2 linked regions of the Halorhodospira halophila SL1 genome follow. The protein of the gene in region 1 interacts with the protein of each later gene in a pairwise test. Links are inferred from orthologs where the notes say so. Each region holds a gene or a part of one and is shown in the gene's direction. Other genes may lie near its edges. The genes, in order: accC and ribD.

The links.
Region 2: the proteins of accC (region 1) and ribD interact in binary tests that used the Escherichia coli proteins (3 or more experiments, as listed by UniProt). The link is inferred for Halorhodospira halophila SL1 from one-to-one orthologs.

The regions. Positions count from the first base shown.
Region 1 is NC_008789.1:2,555,612-2,565,172, reverse strand. Bases 2,195-5,141 are described here. They hold accC (acetyl-CoA carboxylase biotin carboxylase subunit), read left to right. Parts: upstream 2,195-2,969; coding sequence 2,970-4,313; downstream 4,314-5,141. Other genes in these bases: HHAL_RS11780 (sulfite exporter TauE/SafE family protein), read right to left, coding at 4,956-5,141; HHAL_RS11785 (YfaZ family outer membrane protein), read left to right, coding at 4,382-4,954; accB (acetyl-CoA carboxylase biotin carboxyl carrier protein), read left to right, coding at 2,484-2,960; aroQ (type II 3-dehydroquinate dehydratase), read left to right, coding at 2,195-2,463. In the rest of the region: protein-disulfide reductase DsbD, read left to right, coding at 1-1,826; more of aroQ, read left to right, coding at 2,017-2,194; more of HHAL_RS11780, read right to left, coding at 5,142-5,822; HHAL_RS11775 (complex I NDUFA9 subunit family protein), read left to right, coding at 5,870-6,832; HHAL_RS11770 (multifunctional CCA addition/repair protein), read left to right, coding at 6,836-8,083; HHAL_RS11765 (class I SAM-dependent methyltransferase), read right to left, coding at 8,097-9,281; glycerol-3-phosphate 1-O-acyltransferase PlsY, read left to right, coding at 9,423-9,561. UniProt on the Escherichia coli protein: This protein is a component of the acetyl coenzyme A carboxylase complex; first, biotin carboxylase catalyzes the carboxylation of the carrier protein and then the transcarboxylase transfers the carboxyl group to form malonyl-CoA.
Region 2 is NC_008789.1:974,112-983,634, reverse strand. Bases 6,021-8,929 are described here. They hold ribD (bifunctional diaminohydroxyphosphoribosylaminopyrimidine deaminase/5-amino-6-(5-phosphoribosylamino)uracil reductase RibD), read left to right. Parts: upstream 6,021-6,871; coding sequence 6,872-7,987; downstream 7,988-8,929. Other genes in these bases: ribBA (bifunctional 3,4-dihydroxy-2-butanone-4-phosphate synthase/GTP cyclohydrolase II), read left to right, coding at 8,656-8,929; HHAL_RS04600 (riboflavin synthase), read left to right, coding at 7,992-8,651; nrdR (transcriptional regulator NrdR), read left to right, coding at 6,418-6,885; glyA (serine hydroxymethyltransferase), read left to right, coding at 6,021-6,397. Also shown: co-chaperone DjlA, read left to right, coding at 1-138; HHAL_RS04640 (macro domain-containing protein), read left to right, coding at 217-762; HHAL_RS04635 (M20/M25/M40 family metallo-hydrolase), read left to right, coding at 755-2,170; HHAL_RS13435 (hypothetical protein), read right to left, coding at 2,174-2,326; gloA (lactoylglutathione lyase), read right to left, coding at 2,329-2,874; HHAL_RS04625 (calcium/sodium antiporter), read right to left, coding at 2,908-3,972; PAQR family membrane homeostasis protein TrhA, read right to left, coding at 4,003-4,680; more of glyA, read left to right, coding at 5,147-6,020; more of ribBA, read left to right, coding at 8,930-9,523. UniProt on the Escherichia coli protein: Converts 2,5-diamino-6-(ribosylamino)-4(3h)-pyrimidinone 5'-phosphate into 5-amino-6-(ribosylamino)-2,4(1h,3h)-pyrimidinedione 5'-phosphate.

The DNA.
Region 1 (9,561 bases):
CGGGCAGGATGCGATTCGACCGAGGTGGCCTGGTCGCCGCGCTGTGGCTGGCGTTGGGTCTGCTGGTGGCGGCCACCCCGGCACAGGGAATGGTGGATCAACAGGAGATCTTCCCGTTCACCGTCGAGCAGGTGGGCGAGGATCGCCTGGTCGCTCGCTGGGATGTGGCCGAGGACCACTACCTCTATCGCCACGCCTTCGACTTCGAGCTGCGCGACGGCGACAACGAGATCATCGAGGTCTCCTACCCCAGTGGCGAGGCCTTCTCCGATGAGTTCTTCGGGGATGTGGTCATCTACCGGGGTACGCTGCAGGTGCACCTGCAGACCGCCGAACCGGTCGGCGAGGGGGCGCAGCTCTACGCCGAGTTCCAGGGCTGCAACGAGCCCGAATCCCTCTGCTATCCGCCGAGCAGTCTGGAAGCCGAGATCGCCTCCGGCGCGGTACAGTACAGCGATGGCTCCGGCGGTGCCGGTGCCGCCGGGGGCGGCGGCCAGGGCCCCATGGGCGAGCTGGAGGCGCTGCTCGGTGGGGGGAATCTGTGGGCCATCCTCGGCGGTTTCTTTGCCGCCGGGCTGTTGCTGGCCTTCACCGCCTGCATCTACCCGATGATCCCCATCCTCTCGGGGCTGATCGTCGGTAGCCAGCCGGGCGGCGGGCGGCCGGGTACCGGTCGAGCGCTCTGGCTGTCCTTCGTCTATGTCCAGGGCATGGCGATCACCTACGCCCTGGCCGGTGCATTGGCCGGACTCTCCGGGCGGGCCATCCAGGCCGATCTGCAGGGGCCGGTGGTTACCGTGGCCTTCAGTGCCCTGTTCGTCGCCCTGGCGCTGGCGATGTTCGGCCTCTACAACCTGCAGATGCCGGCGTCGGTCCAGGGGCGGCTGCAGGCCGCCTCCAGCCGTCTGCCCGGCGGGCAGGTGGCGGGCGTGGCAGCCATGGGTGTGCTCTCCACGCTGATCGTCGGTGCCTGCTCGGGGCCGGCGCTGGTGGCCGCCCTGGCATTCATCGGCAACACCGGTGAGGTGGTGCTGGGCGCCGGCGCGCTCTACATCATGGCCCTGGGTATGGGGGCGCCGTTGCTGGCGGTCGGCACGGCCGCCGGGCGCTGGATGCCGCGCTCGGGTCCGTGGATGGAGTCGGTCAAGCAGGTCTTCGGCTTCATCTTCCTCGGCGTGGCGTGGTGGATGTCGTCCCGGCTGATGCCGGATGGGCTGGTGCTCGCTGGTTGGGCGGTGTTGCTGCTGGCGGCTGCGGTGTGGCTGGCCTGGCGGCTGCTGCGCAGTCGCGGCACCGGTGGTTCGGTGCCGGCCCGGGGCGCCGGGGCCACGCTGGCGGCCGTGCTGGCGGTAGCCGGTGCTGCCCAGGTCCTCGGGGCGGTCACCGGTGCCGGTGACCCGCTGCGCCCCTGGGTGGGGATCACCGGCGACCCATACGCCCAGGCCCGCGCCCAGGTGCTCGAGGAGTGGCGGCACGTCGAGACCCTCGATGAGCTTGAGGAGCTGCTTGACGAGGCCCGCGAGGCGGGGCGCCCGGTGGTGATCGACTTCTCGGCCGAGTGGTGCGTCTACTGTGTCCAGCTTGAGGAGCGTACGCTTCCGGATGACCGGGTCCAGGCGGCCCTTGAAGGCGCCGAGAAGGTACGCATCGACGTCACCGACATGACCGATGCTGATCGGGAACTGATGGAGGCCTACGGCGTCTATCTGCCTCCCGCGATCCTGTTCTACAACGGCGAGGGCGAGGAGCAATCGGAGTACCGGGTGGCCGGCTTCAAGGACGCCGAGGCGTTTGCCGAGCGCACGCGCGAGGCCTTCGGTGGGTGACCGGGGGGTCTGGGACGTTGCGGTCCACGCCGGCCGGGGTAGCCGGCCGGCGTGGACGGTGGGCGTGGACAATCGGTCGCAGGCATCCCCGGCGAAACGGCCGGGATTGTGTCGGGATCACCGTAAAACTAGACAATCTTCCGGCGCTCAGTCAGAATCGCGGGCGGTGCGAGTCGGGTGAGCGCGTGTCATGCCCAAGCTGTTGTTACTCCACGGGCCCAATCTGAATCGACTGGGGACCCGCGAGCCGGAGCGCTACGGACGGCTGACGCTTCAGGACATCGAAACCCGCTTGCGGTCCATCTGCGACGCGGCCGGCGTGCAGTTGTGCAGCGCCCAGTCCAATCATGAGGGCGAGCTCATCGATCGGATCCACGCCGCGGCGGATGAAGGCGTCGAGTTCATCGTCATCAATCCCGCGGCCCTGACGCACACCAGTGTCGGTCTGCGCGACGCGCTGCTTGCCGTTGCGCTGCCGTTCATCGAGGTGCACTTGAGCAACGTCCACGCCCGCGAGGCGTTCCGGCAACACTCTTATCTGTCCGACATCGCCGAGGGGGTGATCACCGGCCTCGGCGCGGACGGCTATGACTTCGCGGCCCGTGCAGCCATCCGGCGCATGGGCGGTCAGGCCTGAACACAGGGTTTCGTCGATCTATGGATATTCGCAAGATCAAACGTCTTATCGAGCTGCTCGACGAGTCCGGCGTCCACGAGATTGAGATCGCCGAGGGCGAAGAGTCGGTCCGGATCACGCGCAATGCGCCCAACCCGCCACCGCAGCCGCAGCCGACCTACGCCGCTCCGGCGCCGGCCGCGGCTCCGCCGGCGGCTGCAGCCGGGGCGCCGGCCGCCGGCGCGGCCGACCCCGAGGAAGCCGGTGAGGACGAGCCGGAGGGCGAGCCGATCCGTTCGCCGATGGTTGGGACCTTCTACCGGGCCCCGTCGCCGACGGCCAAGCCGTTCGTCGAGGAGGGGCAGCGGATCAAGGCCGGTGATACGTTGTGCATCGTCGAAGCGATGAAGATGCTCAACCAGATCGAGGCCGACCGCGACGGGGTCATCACCGCCGTTCTGGTCGAGAATGGTCAGCCCGTCGAGTACGACCAGCCGCTGTTCCTGATCTCCGACTGAGTGAGCACCATGCAGAAGATCCTCATCGCCAACCGCGGCGAGATCGCGCTGCGCATCCTGCGCGCCTGTCGTGAGCTGGGTATCCGCAGTGTCGCCGTCCACTCCGCGGCCGATCGCGAGCTCAAGCACGTGCGTCTGGCCGACGAGTCGGTCTGCATCGGGCCGAACAACGTCCGCGACAGCTACCTCAACATCCCGGCGATCATCGCCGCCGCCGAGGTCACCGATTCCACTGCTATCCACCCCGGCTACGGCTTCCTCTCCGAGAACGCCGATTTCGCCGAGCGGGTCGAGCAGTCGGGCTTCGTGTTCATCGGACCGCGGGCGGAGAGCATCCGCACCATGGGCGACAAGGTCTCGGCGATCCGCGCCATGAAGGAGGCTGGCGTGCCGTGCGTGCCCGGCTCCAATGGCCCGGTCCCTGACGACGATCCCGATGAGACGCTGCGCATCGCCTCCGAGATCGGCTATCCGATCATGATCAAGGCAGCCTCGGGCGGCGGCGGCCGGGGCATGCGCGTGGTGCGCAGCGAGGCGGCGCTGCTCAATGCCGTGTCGTTGACCCGCGGCGAGGCCGAGAACGCCTTCGGCGACGGTACCGTCTACATGGAGAAGTACCTGGAGAAGCCGCGCCATATCGAGGTGCAGGTGCTCGCCGACCACCACGGCAACGCCATCCACCTCGGTGAGCGCGACTGCTCCATGCAGCGGCGGCATCAGAAGGTGGTCGAGGAGGCCCCGGCCCCGGGGATCACCGAGGCGCAGCGGCGCGACATCGGGGAACGCTGCGCCGAGGCGTGCCGGCAGATGGGCTATCGCGGCGCGGGCACCTTCGAGTTCCTGTACGAGAACGGCGAGTTCTACTTCATCGAGATGAACACCCGCATCCAGGTCGAGCACCCGGTCACCGAGATGGTCACCGGCTGCGATCTGGTTGCCGAGCAGATCCGCATCGCCTCGGGCGAGCCGCTGAGCTGGCGCCAGGAAGACATCCAGGTGCGGGGCCACGCGGTGGAGTGTCGGATCAACGCCGAGGATCCGAAGACGCTGATGCCCTGCCCGGGCACCATCGATCACTTCCACGCCCCGGGCGGCCCCGGGGTGCGGGTCGATTCCCACGTCTACACCGGCTACGCGGTGCCGCCGTATTTCGACTCCATGATCGGTAAGCTGATCACCCACGGTCCGAGCCGTGACAGCGCCCTGGCGCGGATGCGCACGGCGCTCTCCGAGATCGTGGTCAGCGGTATCGGTACCAATATCTCGCTGCAGCAGGAGATCATCGGGGATGCCGCGTTCCGCGCCGGCGGGACCGACATCCACTATCTGGAGAAGAAGCTCGCCCTCGATTGAGGCTTGCACCACGGTGCGGCGACGCCCTGTAATGGGGGCAGGCGGGCAAACCCGGTGGGGAGACGAGCATGATCAAGCGGATCGCGGCGGTGGCGGCCCTGGCCATGTGGGCGACAGCCCCGATGGCGCGGGAGCTGGACGTCAATCTTCACGACGACGCCGCCGAGGTGGGCCTTTATTTCCCCCCCACCGAGGATATGTACGTCGAGGATGCGGATCTGGGCGGGAGCCTCTTCTTCAATGACGACGGCGACGTCGCCCTCAGCGGCATCGTCCACGTCACCGGGCCGCCGGCCGAGGGGTTCAGCCCGCTGCAGTTCGGCGCCGGCGCCAAGGGGTATCTGATCTACGCCGACGAGCCCGAGCGCACCGTTGGCGCCCTGGCGCTGGGTGGCTCCGCGCGCATCAGCATTCCCGCCCAGGTGCCCCAGGCGCTGGTCTTCCGCGGTCATGTGGCGCCGAACATCACCGCCTTCGGGCGTGCCAAGCGGGTCTTCGAGGGCAACATCCGCTACGAACTCGACTTCACCCCGCGGGCCAGCGCCTACCTCGGGTTCCGCTACCTGCGCCTGCGCATGTCCGGGGGTAGCAATCAGACCCTGGACAACAACCTCCACCTCGGGGTGCGGGTGCGGTTCTAGGTCAGCTGAGCAGCAGCCGCAGGGCCACGACCAGCAGCACTGCGGCGAACAGCCGGCGCAGCTGCCGGGCGGGGACGCGGTGGGCCAGGCGCGCGGCCAGCGAAGAGGCCAGCAGGCTGGCGGCGACGACCCCGGCGAACGCCGGCCAGTAAATGTAGCCGGTGGCACCCGACGGCAGCTGCGGGTGCCCCCACCCCACCATCAAGTATCCCAGCGCACCGGTCAGGCCCAGCGGTAGCGCAGTGGCCGAAGACGTCCCCACAGCCCGGTGCATGGCTACGCCGCGCCAGACCAGGTAGGGGACCGTCACCGTGCCGCCGCTGACCCCCACCATGGCCGACAGCGTCCCGATGCCGCCGCCGACGCCGGCCAGGACGCCGGTGCCTCCGCCGCCGCCGCGCCGCGGCGGCTGCCAGCCGGAGAGCATGTACAGCGAGACCAGCAGCAGGAAGCTGCCGAACAGCCGCTGCAGGGCGGCCCCGTCCAGGTAGCCGGCCAGCACCGTGCCCAGCACCGCCCCGCCGACCATCCCGGCCGCGAGACGCAGGAACAGGGGCACATCCACGGCGCTGAGCTGGTAGTGGCTGCGCGCCGAGCCCAAGGAGGTCACCACGACGGTGGCCAGCGAGGTACCGATGGCCAGGTGGGTGGCCACCGCCGCGTCGAAGTCGAGCGCGGCGAAGACCAGCAGCAGGACCGGCACCACCACGATCCCGCCGCCGACGCCGAACAGCCCGGCCGTCGCGCCGGCCAGGCAGCCGGCGCCGAGATAGATCAGCAGTTCGAGCACGGGCTGAGTTTCGGCGGGATCCGGGCGCGGCGCAAGGGGTGGTGCGGCGTCGTTGAAAAGTTGCGCATAAAAGGCCACGGTATCGCTCCGTAACGATCGTATTTCGGTTCTTCAGGAGACCGTTCATGGAGGCGAAGACCGTCTGTGTCGTCGGCGGAACCGGTTTTGTTGGGATGCACGTGGCCAACCGGCTCGCCGACCGGGGATACCGGATACGGGCGCTGACCCGCCGTTCCCATCGTGGCCGCGACCTGCTGCTCTTTCCCGGGCTGCGCCTGTTCGAGGCCGATGTCCACGACGAGCGGGAGCTGGTGCGCCACTTCAGCGGCTGTCACGCCGTGATCAACCTGGCCGGTGCGCACACCGGGCGGGGCGGGCCGCGGGAGGACGCCTACCACGAGGTCCATGTCGATCTGCCGCGCCGCGTGCTGGCCGCTGCGCGCCGGGCAAGCGTGCCGCGCCTGGTCCACATGAGCGCCCTCGGCGCGCACCCCGATGCGGTCAGCCGGTTCCTGCGCACCAAGGGCGAGGGCGAGCAGTTGGTCCTGGCAGCCGATCCGGATGAGATCGGCGCCACCGTGCTGCAGCCTTCAGTGATCTTCGGTGCCGGTGACCGGTTCCTGAATCGCTTCGCCGGGCTGCTGCGCTTTGCCCCCGGGGTCTTCTTCCTGCCTACCCCGGATGCCCGCCTCCAGCCGGTCTTCGGTGGCGACGTGGCTCAGGCGGTGATCAACGCGACGGAAGACCCCCGGACGGCGGGGCAGACCTACCAGCTCTGCGGGCCGCAGATCTACACCCTGCGCGAGCTGGTGGAGTACGTGGCAGAACTGCGCGGCCTGCGCCGGCGGGTGGTCGGTCTCCCCGACAGCCTGTCGCAGCTCAGCGGCCGCCTGCTCGGGCTCGCTCCCGGGCGGCCTTACACCCTGGACGAGTACCGCTTCACCGCCACCCCTAACTGCTGTGCCGAGGATGGCCTGGCAGCGCTGGGGATCCGCGCCAACGCCCTGGAGGCGATCACCCCCGGGTACCTGGGTGCGGCCGGGCGGCAGGCGCAGTACCAGCAGGCCCGGCGCGAGGCCGGTCGCTAGGCCGTGGAACGCTACCGGGTCGGCGGCGCGGTGCGTGATCGCCTCCTCGGGCGGCCCGTGGATGAGGTCGACTGGGTGGTGGTCGGGGCGACGCCGGAGGCGATGGAGGCCGCCGGCTACCGGCCGGTGGGCAAGGATTTTCCGGTCTTCCTGCACCCGCAGACCGGCGAGGAGCACGCCCTGGCGCGCACCGAGCGCAAGACGGCGGTGGGCTATCACGGTTTCGAGTTCTACGCCGCGCCGGAGGTGACCCTGGAGCAGGACCTGGCCCGCCGGGACCTGACCATCAACGCCATGGCCGAGGATGCCGGGGGCCGCCTCATCGACCCGTTCGGCGGCCAGGTCGACCTGCAGGCTCGTCAGCTGCGCCACGTCACCGACGCCTTCGCCGAGGACCCGGTGCGCATTCTGCGCCTTGCGCGTTTTGCGGCCCGCTTCGCTGACGACGGCTTCGTCGTCGCCGACGAAACCATGGCCCTGTGCCAGCGCATGGTCGCCGCCGGCGAGGTCGATGCCCTGGTCCCGGAGCGGGTGTGGCAGGAGCTCGCCCGGGGGCTGATGGAGCCGACACCCCGTCGCATGATCGAGGTCCTGCGCCAGGCTGGTGCCCTGGCCCGTCTCCTCCCCGAGGTGGATGCCCTGTTCGGTGTGCCGCAGTCGCCGGCCCACCACCCTGAGGGCGATGCCGGCACTCATACCCTCATGGCCCTGGATGCCGCGGCGGCCGTCGACGCTTCGCTGGAGGCGCGCTTCGCCGTCCTGCTCCACGACGTGGGCAAGGCGCTCACCCCGGCGGAGGCGCTCCCCCGCCACCCCGGCCACGAGGAGGCCGGCGTTGACGGCGCCCGGCGGGTCAGCGAGCGGCTGAAGGCGCCGCGGGCGTGTCGGGATCTGGCCGTCCTGGTCACGCGCTGGCACATGCACGCCCACCGCGCGCTGGAGCTGCGCCCCGGCACGGTGGTGGAACTGTTCGAGGGCCTGGACCTGTTCCGGCGCCCGGAGCGCCTGGAGCCGTTCCTGCACGCCTGCCTCGCGGACGATCGTGGGCGCGGTGGCCGGGAGGCGAGCGACTGGCCGGCTGGCGACTTCCTGCGCGCCGCCTTCGAGGCGTGTCGCGGCGTTTCGGCCCGGTCCTTCGTCGAGCAGGGCCTGCGCGGTCCTGAGGTGGGCGAGGCGGTTCGTGAGGCGCGCTGCCGGGCCGTGGCCCAGGTGCCGCGCCCGGATGCCGGCGCCGCGCGGGACGGCGCCTAGGCGTGGCCCCTGGCTACAGCGTGGCGCGGCGGTCGGCCGGGGTGAAACCACCCAGGGGACCGTCGTAGTCGCGGCCCAGGGCCATCACCTTGAACCGCTCGCCCATGTCGCCGGGGTGGGTGATGCGCTGGATCTCGTTGCTGACGGCCATGTGGCCGGCGGCATCGGCGCCGGCTAGCTCCGCCTCGGTGCAGGCGGCCAGGCCGGCGCCCATGAGGAACGGTCCCTGGGGGGCGTAGCCGAGGACGTCCAGCCCGCACGCCAGGGCCGCGTCGGCCACGGCGGTAAAGTCCACGAAGGCGGTGATGTCCTGCAAACCGGGATAGAAGAAGGGATCGTCGTGGGCGCGGTGGCGGAAGTGGCAGAGCAGCGTGCCACGGTGGCGTTCGGCCAGGTAATATTCGCGGCGCGGGTAGCCGTAGTCGAGCCAGAGCATCACGCCCTGCGGGAGGGCTTCGGCCAGTCCGCGCAGGAACGGCGCGACCCGGGTGCAGACCTCGGAGACGTAGCCGTCGGGCAGGGGGGCGTCCAGACGCGCCTCGATGTCGGCCACGGCCTGTTGCAGCGCCGTGTCGGCGGCCAGCTCGGTCCAGGCGAAGCCGTCATCGGCGGCTACGACGCCGAGCTCGCGGACCCCGTCGCCCCGCTTGACGAAGCGGCGCACCGGCAGGGCGTCGAGGACCTCGTTGGCGATCCACACCGCCTGCGGGCTGTCCGCGGGCAGGGCCTCGAGCCACTCAACGCGGTCGAGCAGGTGGGGGACCCGGGCAGCCAGGGTCTGCTCCTGCTCCTGACGCAGGGCGGCGCTGACCTCCAGCATGCGCCAGCGCCGCGGCAGCCGGTCGAGGTGCTCGAGTTCGGCCAGTGCGGCGGCGGCCAGCCGGCCGGTGCCGGGGCCGAGCTCGATGACGTCGCCGCCGCCCAGGTGGCCGAGGATCTCGGCGGCCTGCCGGCCTAGGGTGCGCGAGAACAGCGAGCTGAGTTCCGGCGCGGTGGCGAAGTCGCCACCGACGCCAAAACGGGCGGCGCCGCCGCGGTAGTACCCGAGGCCGGGCTCATAGAGGGCCCGGTCCATATACGCCTCGAAGGTCAGCGCTCCGCCGGCCTCGTCGATGGCGCTGCGGATACGCTTGCTCAGGCGCTGACTGGCCTCGAGGGCCGCCGCGTCAAGATCCAGGGCAGGGTCGTGTCGGGTCATGGGCGAGAGTTTCAGGGGCAACGCGCCGCGTGACAAGGCGTATCGTCTGCCCGGCGTTTCCGGTATACGGTGGAGGGCGGCCGCGCCGCTCGGGGGAACCCAACACTTGCAACGCGTGACGGATCTACAGAGACTTGCGCCATGCTGGATGTCATCCTCGTCATCATCGGTTATCTCATCGGTTCCATCTCCTCGGCGATCGTCGTCTGCCGGGCGATGAACCTCGGCGACCCGCGCCAGGGCGGCTCGGGCAATCCCGGGGCGACCAACGTCCTGCGCC
Region 2 (9,523 bases), 1.6 Mb from region 1 along the record:
CGCGCCATCAGCCAGAGTCACCCCGACCGGCTGATCTCCCGCGGTGTCTCCCAGGCGGAGCTGGAGGCCGCCGGCGAACGGACCCGACAGATCCGGGCCGCCTACGAGACCATTCGCGAGGCCCGCAGCAGCTCCTGACTGCTACCTTCCTGGTAGGGGTGCTGAGGCTTCCCCGCGCGGTCCGCGGGCCGCCGGGCGCTGTCGTTAGGAGGGACCATGCAGGCACGGTTTGCGGAACTCACCGTGGAGACCCGGGTGGGGGATATCGCCGCCCAGGGCGACTGCGATGCCGTGGTCAATGCCGCGAACGCCCAGCTGATGCCCGGCGGCGGCGTGGCCGGGGCGCTGCATCGCGCGGCCGGGCCGGAACTGGCCGAGGCGTGCCGGCCGCTGGCGCCCATTCAGCCGGGGCAGGCGGTGATCACCGCCGGCTTTGGCCTGCCCAATCGGCACGTCATCCACTGCCTCGGTCCGGTCTACGGCGTCGACGAACCCGGCGAGCAGCTGCTCGCCGCCTGCTACCGCAACGCTCTGCACCGGGCCGAGGAGCACGAGCTGACCCGGGTGGCGATGCCGGCGCTGTCCACCGGCGCCTTCGGTTTTCCTATGGAGCGCGCCGCCCGGGTGGCCATCGGCACCCTGCAGCGGACGGCGGCGCAGCTCCGGTACGTCCGGCATGTCCGCTTTGTCCTGGCCGACGCGGCGGCGCAGCAGATCCACGATCACGTGATTCAAGAACTGGCGGAGAACACAAGTGGCTAACGTGCTGGAAACGCAGCGGGTGATTGATACCTGGAACCGGGAGGCCCTCCCGGCCCTGGAGCAGTTCGTGCGCATTCCGGCCAAGTCCCCCCACTTCGATCCGGAGTGGGCGGCCCACGGCTATCTGGACGAGGCGATGGAGCTGGCGTCGGCATTCTGCCAGCGCCACCTGCCGGCGGCGCAGGTCCGCATCGAGCGGCTCGAGGGCCGGACCCCGCTGCTCTTCGTCGATGTGCCGGGCAGTGACGAGGCGGCGGGCACCGCTCTGCTTTATGGCCACCTGGACAAGCAGCCCGAGAACAGCGGCTGGTCCGACGGCCTGGGCCCCTGGCAGCCGGTGGTGCGCGAGGGCCGGCTCTACGGTCGCGGCGCGGTGGACGATGGGTACGCGGTCTTCTCGACGGTGGTGGCCATCGCCGAGCTGCAGGCGGCGGGGCTGCGATATCCCCGCTGCGTGCTGGTCATCGAGGCGTGCGAGGAGAGCGGGAGCTTCGACCTGCCGGCCTATCTCGACGCCCTGGCGCCGCACATCGGCCAGCCGGAACTCATCGTCTGTCCCGACGCCGGGTGTGGCACCTATGACCGACTCTGGAACACCACCTCGCTGCGGGGCATGATCACCGGCACGCTGCGTGTGGACGTACTGCGCGAAGGGGTTCACTCCGGCGACGCCGGCGGTGTGGTGCCGTCAAGCTTCCGCATCCTGCGCCAGGTGCTCAGCCGCCTCGAAGACCCGGAGACCGGTCGCGTCCTGCCGCAGCTCTGTGGCGTCACCATCCCCGAACTGCGCCGGCAGCAGGCTGACCATGCCGGCGCCGTTCTCGGCGACCTGACCCGCGACCGCTACCCGTTCCTGCGCGGGGTCGAGGCGCAGTCCGAAACGCCGGCCGAGCGCATCCTCGATCGCACCTGGCGTGCCGCGCTGGAGGTGGTGGGGGCCGAGGGGCTGCCGCCGGTGGAGGCCGCCGGCAACGTGTTGCGCCCGTTCACGGCCACCAAGCTGGCGCTGCGGCTGCCGCCCACCTCCGATGCCGAGGCCGTGGCCGAGGGGCTGGAGGCGCTGTTCACCGAGAACCCGCCGGCCGGAGCGCGGGTGGAGTTCGAGGCCGATGCGGTGGCCTCCGGCTGGGCCGCGCCGGAGCCCGAGGCGTGGCTGGCCGACGCCCTGGAGCAGGCCTCGGCGAGACATTTCGGGGCGGCGCCGGTGCACATGGGCGAGGGCGGCACCATCCCACTGCTCAACTGGCTCAAGCAGCGCTTCCCGCAGGCGCAGTACCTGGTCACCGGGGTGGCCGGGCCGGGTTCCAACGCCCACGGCCCGGACGAGTTCCTCCACCTGGACGCGGCCCGGCGGCTGACGGCGTGCCTGGGGGAGGCCCTGCACGCCCTGGCCGCCCGGCCGCGCTAGCGGTCAGATCGTCCGGGTGAAGGCGAGGATGGCCAGGATCAGCAGCACCGCCGCGAGGATGAAGGCGGTGTTGCTGATCACCTCGGTGCGGTCGCGCACGGCGATGCCGGCGACGATCAGCACCGCCATGCCGAGCAGCATCAGGACCCCAGGCATGGTCAGCCGATCCCCTGGCGTTCGAGCAGGTCGGGCTGGACCACCTCGATCCAGTAGCCGTCCGGGTCGCGGATAAAGGCGATGCCCTGCATCTTGCCGTCCTGGGGGCGTTTGACGAAGTCCACCTGCAGCGTCTCGAAGCGCTCACAGGCGCTGTAGACGTCGGGGACCGAGATGGCGATGTGGCCGAAACCCTTCGGCTCGCTGTTGCCGTCGTGGAAGGCGACCTCGGGGTCGTTCTCGTCGCCCCAGTTGTGAGTCAGCTCCAGCACCCCCTCGCGGCCGAAGTTCCAGGTGGTTCGCGGGCCGTCCTCGGCGGGGACCTCGGCGGCTTGCTGGTCGTCGAGGAAGGCGAGGAAGTAGAGCGTGAAGCGCATCTCCTCGAAGTCCAGGCGGCGCACCAGGCGCATGCCCAGCACCCGGGTGTAGAAGTCCAGGGAGCGCTGCGGGTCCTTGATGCGCAGCATGGTGTGGTTGAGCTTGAATCCGGCGGTCTCCGGCTCGGGCTGCTCGCACAGGCCGGCAGCGGCGTCGAAGTGGCGGCTCATGATCGGTTACTCCCAGGCGGTTCGGGTGTCAGGTCAACTATACAAGCCGCGGCGGCGGTCACGCAGCTGCCGCGTGACCCCGACGCCCAGGGTGATCACTGTCAGCGGGAGGGCGAAGCCGAGCATGACCGCGCTGAACGGCCCCAGGGCTTGGTGCTGCGCGGCGGCCAGGAAGAGGAAGGCGCAGTAGGCGGCGTAGTAGCCGAGGAATACGCCCCCTTCCCAGCGGGCGATGGTGTACCCGGTGAAGAAGACCGGCAGGCAGGCGAAGGAGACGGCGAGCATCACCGGCAGGTCGAAGGCCAGGGCGGCGCCGGCCACCGCGACGCCCTCGGGGGCGAGGAGCGCGGCCACGCCGAGGACGGCCAGCAGGTTGAAGATGTTACTGCCGACCAGGTTGCCGACGGCCATCTGGCGGTCCCCCAGCCGGTAGGCAGCGAGGGTGGTGGCGATCTCCGGCAGGGAGGTGCCCACCGCCACCAGGGTCAGGCCGATGACCAGGTCGCTGATCCCCAGCGCCGCCGCGAGGGCTGCCGCCGCGTCGACCAACAGGAAGGCGCCGCCAGCGAGCAGCGGGATGCCCAGCAGCAGGCCGGCCACCGCCCGCGGCAGGGGCGCCGGCGGTGCCGTCTCGGCAGCCGCGCTAAGTGGTGTCCGGTCGCGGACGAGGGTCAGGGCCAGGTAGCCGGCCAGCCCGGCGAGGAGGATGGCGCCGTCGACGGTGCCCAGGGCGCCGTCCAGGGCGAGTAGGACGGTGAGCAGCGAGGCGGCCAGCATCATCGGCACGTGGATGCGGATCAGCCGGTGGGCGACGACGATTGGGGCGATCAGCGCCGCCAGCCCGAGCACGAGCAGGATGTTGGCGATGTTGCTGCCGACGATGTTGCCCAGGGCCAGGTCGGCGGCGTGGTCGGTGAACGCCGCGCGCACGGTGATCGCCAGCTCCGGCGCACTGGTGCCGAAGGCGACCACCGTCAGCCCGACCACCAGCGGGGCGATGCCGAGGCGCTGGGCCAGCCGGCTGGCGCCGCGGACCAGCAATTCGGCGCCGGCCAGGACGCCGGCCAGGCCGATGGTGAACAGCAGCAGATCGATCATGGCAGGGGGTGAGTCGGTCCGTGGCCGGGGTTAGAGCTGAGTCGGTTCCGGCGCCAGGACCACGCCGGCCAGTATCGCCGCATAATGACAGGCGGCGGCGGCCACCACCATGCCGTGCCAGGCCACATGGTGGTAGGGGAGGTGGTGCCAAAGGTAGAACAGCACCCCGGCGCTGTAGAGCACCCCGCCGGCGATCAGCAGGACCAGCCCGGCTGTGGACAGGGCCGCGACCAGCGGTTCGATGACGATCACCACCGACCAGCCCAGGACCAGGCACAGGATGACCGAGAATAGCCGCCCCGGCGGTCTCGGCAGCAGGAGTTTGGCCCCGATGCCGACCCCCGCCACACTCCACACGAAGGCTAGCAGCGCCCAGCCGTAGGGCGGTTCCAGGGCGTTGACGGTGAACGGGGTGTAGGTGGCGGCGATCATGAAGAAGATCGTCGCGTGGTCGAGCCGGCGCAGTCGCTCGGCCCGGGGCGACTGGTGGTCGGTGAGGTTGTGGTTGCACAGCGCCGAGCTCAGGAAGAGCGCGATCAGCGCCAGGCCGTAGAGGGTGACGCTGCCGATCAGCGTGGGTTCGCCGCGCTGGGCGGCCAGGGCGATCAGCACAGCCGCCCCGGCCAGCGAGGCGGCAATGGCCACCCAGTGCAGGATCCGGTCGGCGGCCTGCTCGGCGCGGCTGTACGGGCGGGCGCAGAGGCTCATGTCGGAAAGTATAAGGGCTGGTTCGGCGGACGTTCTAGCCGCCCTCGGCGCCCGGTGCGGGTGCCCCGGAACGCCTCCGTTCGGCTCCGGCTGGCCCGCCCCCCGGTCGCCGGATCGGCGAACGCGCCCCGCCTAGCGGCGGGGTCCCCTGCGCGGCTCACCCCGGCGGGGCCGCTCGCTTAACTCGCGGCGCTGCGCGCCGCTCGGACAAAACCTCGCTGATCAGCGCGAACCGGCAAAGGTTCGCGCTGAACCCCCGCCGGGGCTGCGCTGCTCGGCGCGTCCGCAATGATCCGGCGACCGGGGGGGCGGACCAGCCGGAGCCGAACGGAGGCAGGACGGTTTCGCGGGCGTCGCTATCGCCCTGATCCATAAGGCAGCGGGGCGGTGATTCGGAGTTCGGAGGAAGTTCGGTTATACTGGCGGATTGTGCAATGCCGGATCCCAAGCCGAGCAAGGAGCCTCTATGTTCTCCCGAGATATGACCATTGCGGGTTACGACCCGGAGCTGGCAGCCGCCATCGAGGACGAGCGCCAGCGCCAGGAGGATCACATCGAGCTGATCGCCTCCGAGAACTACGCCAGTCCCCGCGTGATGGAAGCGCAGGGCAGCGTGCTGACCAACAAGTACGCCGAAGGGTACCCGGGCAAGCGCTACTACGGCGGCTGTGAGCACGTCGACGTAGCCGAGCAGCTGGCCATCGACCGCGCCAAGCAGCTCTTCGGCGCCGACTACGCCAACGTCCAGCCCCACTCGGGCTCCCAGGCCAACGCCGCCGTCTTCCACGCCCTGCTCAAGCCCGGCGACACCATCCTGGGCATGAGCCTCGACCACGGCGGCCACCTGACCCACGGCGCCAAGGTCAACTTCTCCGGCAAGCTGTTCAACGCCGTGCAGTACGGCATCAACGACGACGGCCAGATCGACTACGACGAGATCCAGCGCCTGGCCACCGAACACCAGCCGAAGATGGTCATCGGCGGCTTCTCCGCCTACTCCCAAGTGGTCGATTGGGCGCGCCTGCGCCAGATCGCCGACTCGGTGGGCGCCTACCTGGTCGTCGATATGGCCCACATCGCCGGCCTGGTGGCCGCCGGGGTCTACCCCAGCCCGATCCCCCACGCCGACGCGGTGACCTCCACCACCCACAAGACCCTGCGCGGCCCGCGCGGCGGCATCATCCTGGCCCGCTCCAACCCGGACCTGGAGAAGAAATTCCAGTCGCTGGTCTTCCCGGGGACCCAGGGCGGCCCGCTGATGCACGCCATCGCCGGCAAGGCCGTGGCCTTCAAGGAGGCCCTCGAGCCCGACTTCAAGCAGTACCAGGAGCAGGTGGTGGCCAACGCCCGCGCCATGGCCCGGCGCGTCATCGAGCGCGGCTACAACGTCGTCTCCGGCGGTACCGACAACCACCTCTTCCTGATGGATCTGACCCCCAAGAACCTCACCGGCAAGGATGCGGACGCCGCGCTGGGGCGGGCCAACATCACGGTCAACAAGAACACCGTGCCCAACGATCCGCAGTCGCCGTTCGTCACCAGCGGTCTGCGCATCGGCACGCCGGCGATCACCACCCGTGGTTTCAAGGAGGCCGAGGCCACCCGCCTGGCTGACTGGATCTGTGACGTCCTCGACAACATGGGCGACGAGTCCGTCGTCGAGCGCGTGCGCGGCGAGGTGGAGCAGATCTGTCGCGAATTCCCCGTCTACGGGTGACGCGGGACGCCTGATCGACCATGCGCTGCCCGTACTGCCAGAACGCTGACACCCGCGTGGTCGACTCGCGCCTGATCGGCGAGGGCGAGCAAGTGCGGCGGCGGCGGCAGTGCCCGTCCTGTGGCGAGCGCTTCACCACCCACGAGGCCCCCGAGCTGGTCTACCCGCGGGTGGTGAAGTCCGACGGGCGGCGCGAGGCGTTCGACGAGGACAAACTGCGTCTCGGTTTCCGGCGGGCGCTGGAGAAACGCCCGGTGGCCACCGAGGCTGTCGAGGCGGCGGTGCGGCGTGTCTGTAAGCGCGTCTCCGGCGCCGGCGAGCGCGAAGTGGCCGCCAACGTCATCGGCGAGTACGTCATGGAAGAGCTGCGCGAGCTCGACGTGGTCGCCTATGTCCGTTTCGCCTCGGTCTACCGGCGCTTCGAGGATGTCGGCGCCTTCCGCGAGGTCATTGAGGGCCTGGAGCAGCACCGGCGTGACGACGACTGACCGGCACCCGGACGATCCCCGCTGGATGGCCCGCGCCATTCGGCGGGCGGCCGCGGTATGCCCGCCGCCGCACCCCAATCCGCGGGTCGGCTGCGTGCTGGTCCGCGACGGCAGCGTGCTGGCCGAGGCCGCCCACGAACAGGCTGGCGGGCCGCACGCCGAGGCAGCGGCCCTGCAGGCCGCCGGCGGCGCGGCCCATGGGGCCACCGCCTACGTGACCCTGGAGCCGTGCGCCCACTACGGGCGCACGCCCCCTTGCGCCCGCGCCCTGATCGACGCCGGCGTCAGCCGGGTCGTGGTCGGGCACCGCGACCCCAACCCCCGGGTGGCCGGGGGCGGTATCGCGCAGCTCGAGGCCGCCGGGGTGGCGGTCACCGAGGGCGTGCTGGCCGCCGATGCCGAGGCCCTCAACCGCGGCTTCCTGCGCCGGATGGCCGGCGGGCGGCCGTGGGTGCGGGTCAAGCTGGCGGCGAGCCTGGACGGGCGGACCGCCATGGCCTCCGGCGAGAGCCATTGGATCACCTCGGCGGCGGCGCGCCGCGACGTCCACCGGGGGCGCGCAGAGGCCGCAGCGGTGCTCACCGGGGTGGGGACCGTGCGCGCCGACGACCCGCGCCTCGACGCCCGCGACGTCGAGCCGGCGGTGCCGGCCGAGCGTCAGCCCCAGCGCGTGGTCCTCGACCCGCGCCTGACCACGCCGCCACACGCGGCCCTGTTCCAGGCCCCGGGGCCGGTGCTCATCGGCCACGCCGAGTACGTCAACGAGGCCCGGGCCCGGGCGCTGCGCAGCTGCGGGGCCGAGCTGTTGCCGCTCCCGCTGCAGGAGGGCGGCCTCGACCTGGCTGCCGTGCTCGACGCCCTGGCGGCGCGCGAGATCAACGAGGTCTGGGTGGAGGCCGGCCCCACGCTGGCTGGCTCCTGGGTGCGGGGCGGGTGGGCCGACGAGCTGATCGTCTACACCGCACCCCACCTGATGGGCGACGCCGCCCGGCCGTTGCTGGCCCTGCCCGGCATCGAGACCATGGCGCAGCGCCAACCGCTGGCGTTCAGCGATGTCCGGCGGGTGGGTGAGGAAATCCGCATCACCGCGAGGTTGGTTTAACCGCATGTTCACCGGGATCGTGGAGACCTGCGGCCGCGTGGCCGCCATCGAGCACAGCGGCGAGGGGCGGATCCTGCGCATCGATGCTCCCCGGCTGGGCCTGGCGGAGTGCCGGATCGGCGACAGCATCGCCGTCGACGGCGCCTGCCTGACCGCCACCGGGATCGAGGATGGGCAGTTCCGTGCCGACGTCTCCGATGAGACCCTGCGCTGCACCACCCTGGGCGGGTTGCGCAGCGGGGTGCGGGTCAACCTGGAGCGGGCGGTCACCCCGTCGACGCCGCTGGGCGGGCACCTGGTGACCGGACATGTCGACGGCGTCGGCGAGGTGGTCGAGCGGGCCCCCGCCGGGGGGTCCGAGCGCTGGCGCTTCCGGGTCCCGGAGGGGCTGGCCCGCTATGTGGCGGTCAAGGGCTCCATCGCCGTGGCCGGGGTCAGCCTGACCATTAACGCCGTCGCTGGACGGGAGTTCGAGGTCAACCTGATCCCGCACACCCTCGACGCCACCAACCTGGGGGAACGCCGCGCCGGCGATCCGGTCAACATCGAGGTGGACCTGGTGGCCCGTTACGTCGAGCGGCTGCTCAGCGCCGGTGCCGACAGTGGCGACGGCGGGGGGCTGACCCTGGAGCAGCTACGACAGGCCGGATTCGGCAATGGATGAACGAATGAGCGAGACGGTGCAGTTCAACAGTATCGAGGAGATCATCGAGGACCTGCGCCAGGGGCGCATGGCGGTCGTCCTCGATGACGAAGACCGGGAGAACGAAGGCGACCTGGTGATGCCGGCGAGCCTGATCCGCCCCGAGGACATCAACTTCATGGCCCGCTACGGCCGGGGGCTGATCTGCCTGACCCTCACCCGGGAGCGCTGTGAGCAGCTGCGCCTGCCGTTGATGGTCCATAACAACGACGAGAAAAACACCACGAACTTCACGGTTTCCATCGAGGCGGCGGAGGGGGTGACCACCGGCATCTCGGCCGCCGACCGGGCGCGCACCGTTCAGGCGGCGGTGGCCCCCGGCGCCCGCCCCGAGGATCTGGTCCAGCCCGGGCACATCTTCCCGCTGATGGCCCAGCCCGGCGGCGTGCTTACCCGCGCCGGGCACACCGAGGCCGGCTGCGACCTGGCCCGGCTGGCCGGTTTCGCCCCGGCGGCGGTGATCGTCGAGATCCTCAACGAGGACGGCACCATGGCCCGGCGCGACGACCTCATGGCGTTCGCTCGCACCCACGGGTTGAAGATCGGCACCGTGGCCGATCTCATCGCCTATCGGGTGCGCAACGAGCGCTCGGTGGAGCACGTCGGTGCCTGCGAGCTGCCCACCGAGTACGGCACGTTCCGTATGCACACTTACCAGGACAACGTCAGCGGTGCGCTGCACTTCGCCCTGCTCGCCGGCCAGGTGGACGAGGAAACCCCGGCCCTGGTGCGCGTGCATCTCGAGAACCCGCTGGCCGACCTGCTCGGCGCCACCGGGCCGCGCTGCGGCTGGCCGTTGCGCTCGGCGCTGCGCCAGGTGGCCGAGGCCGAAT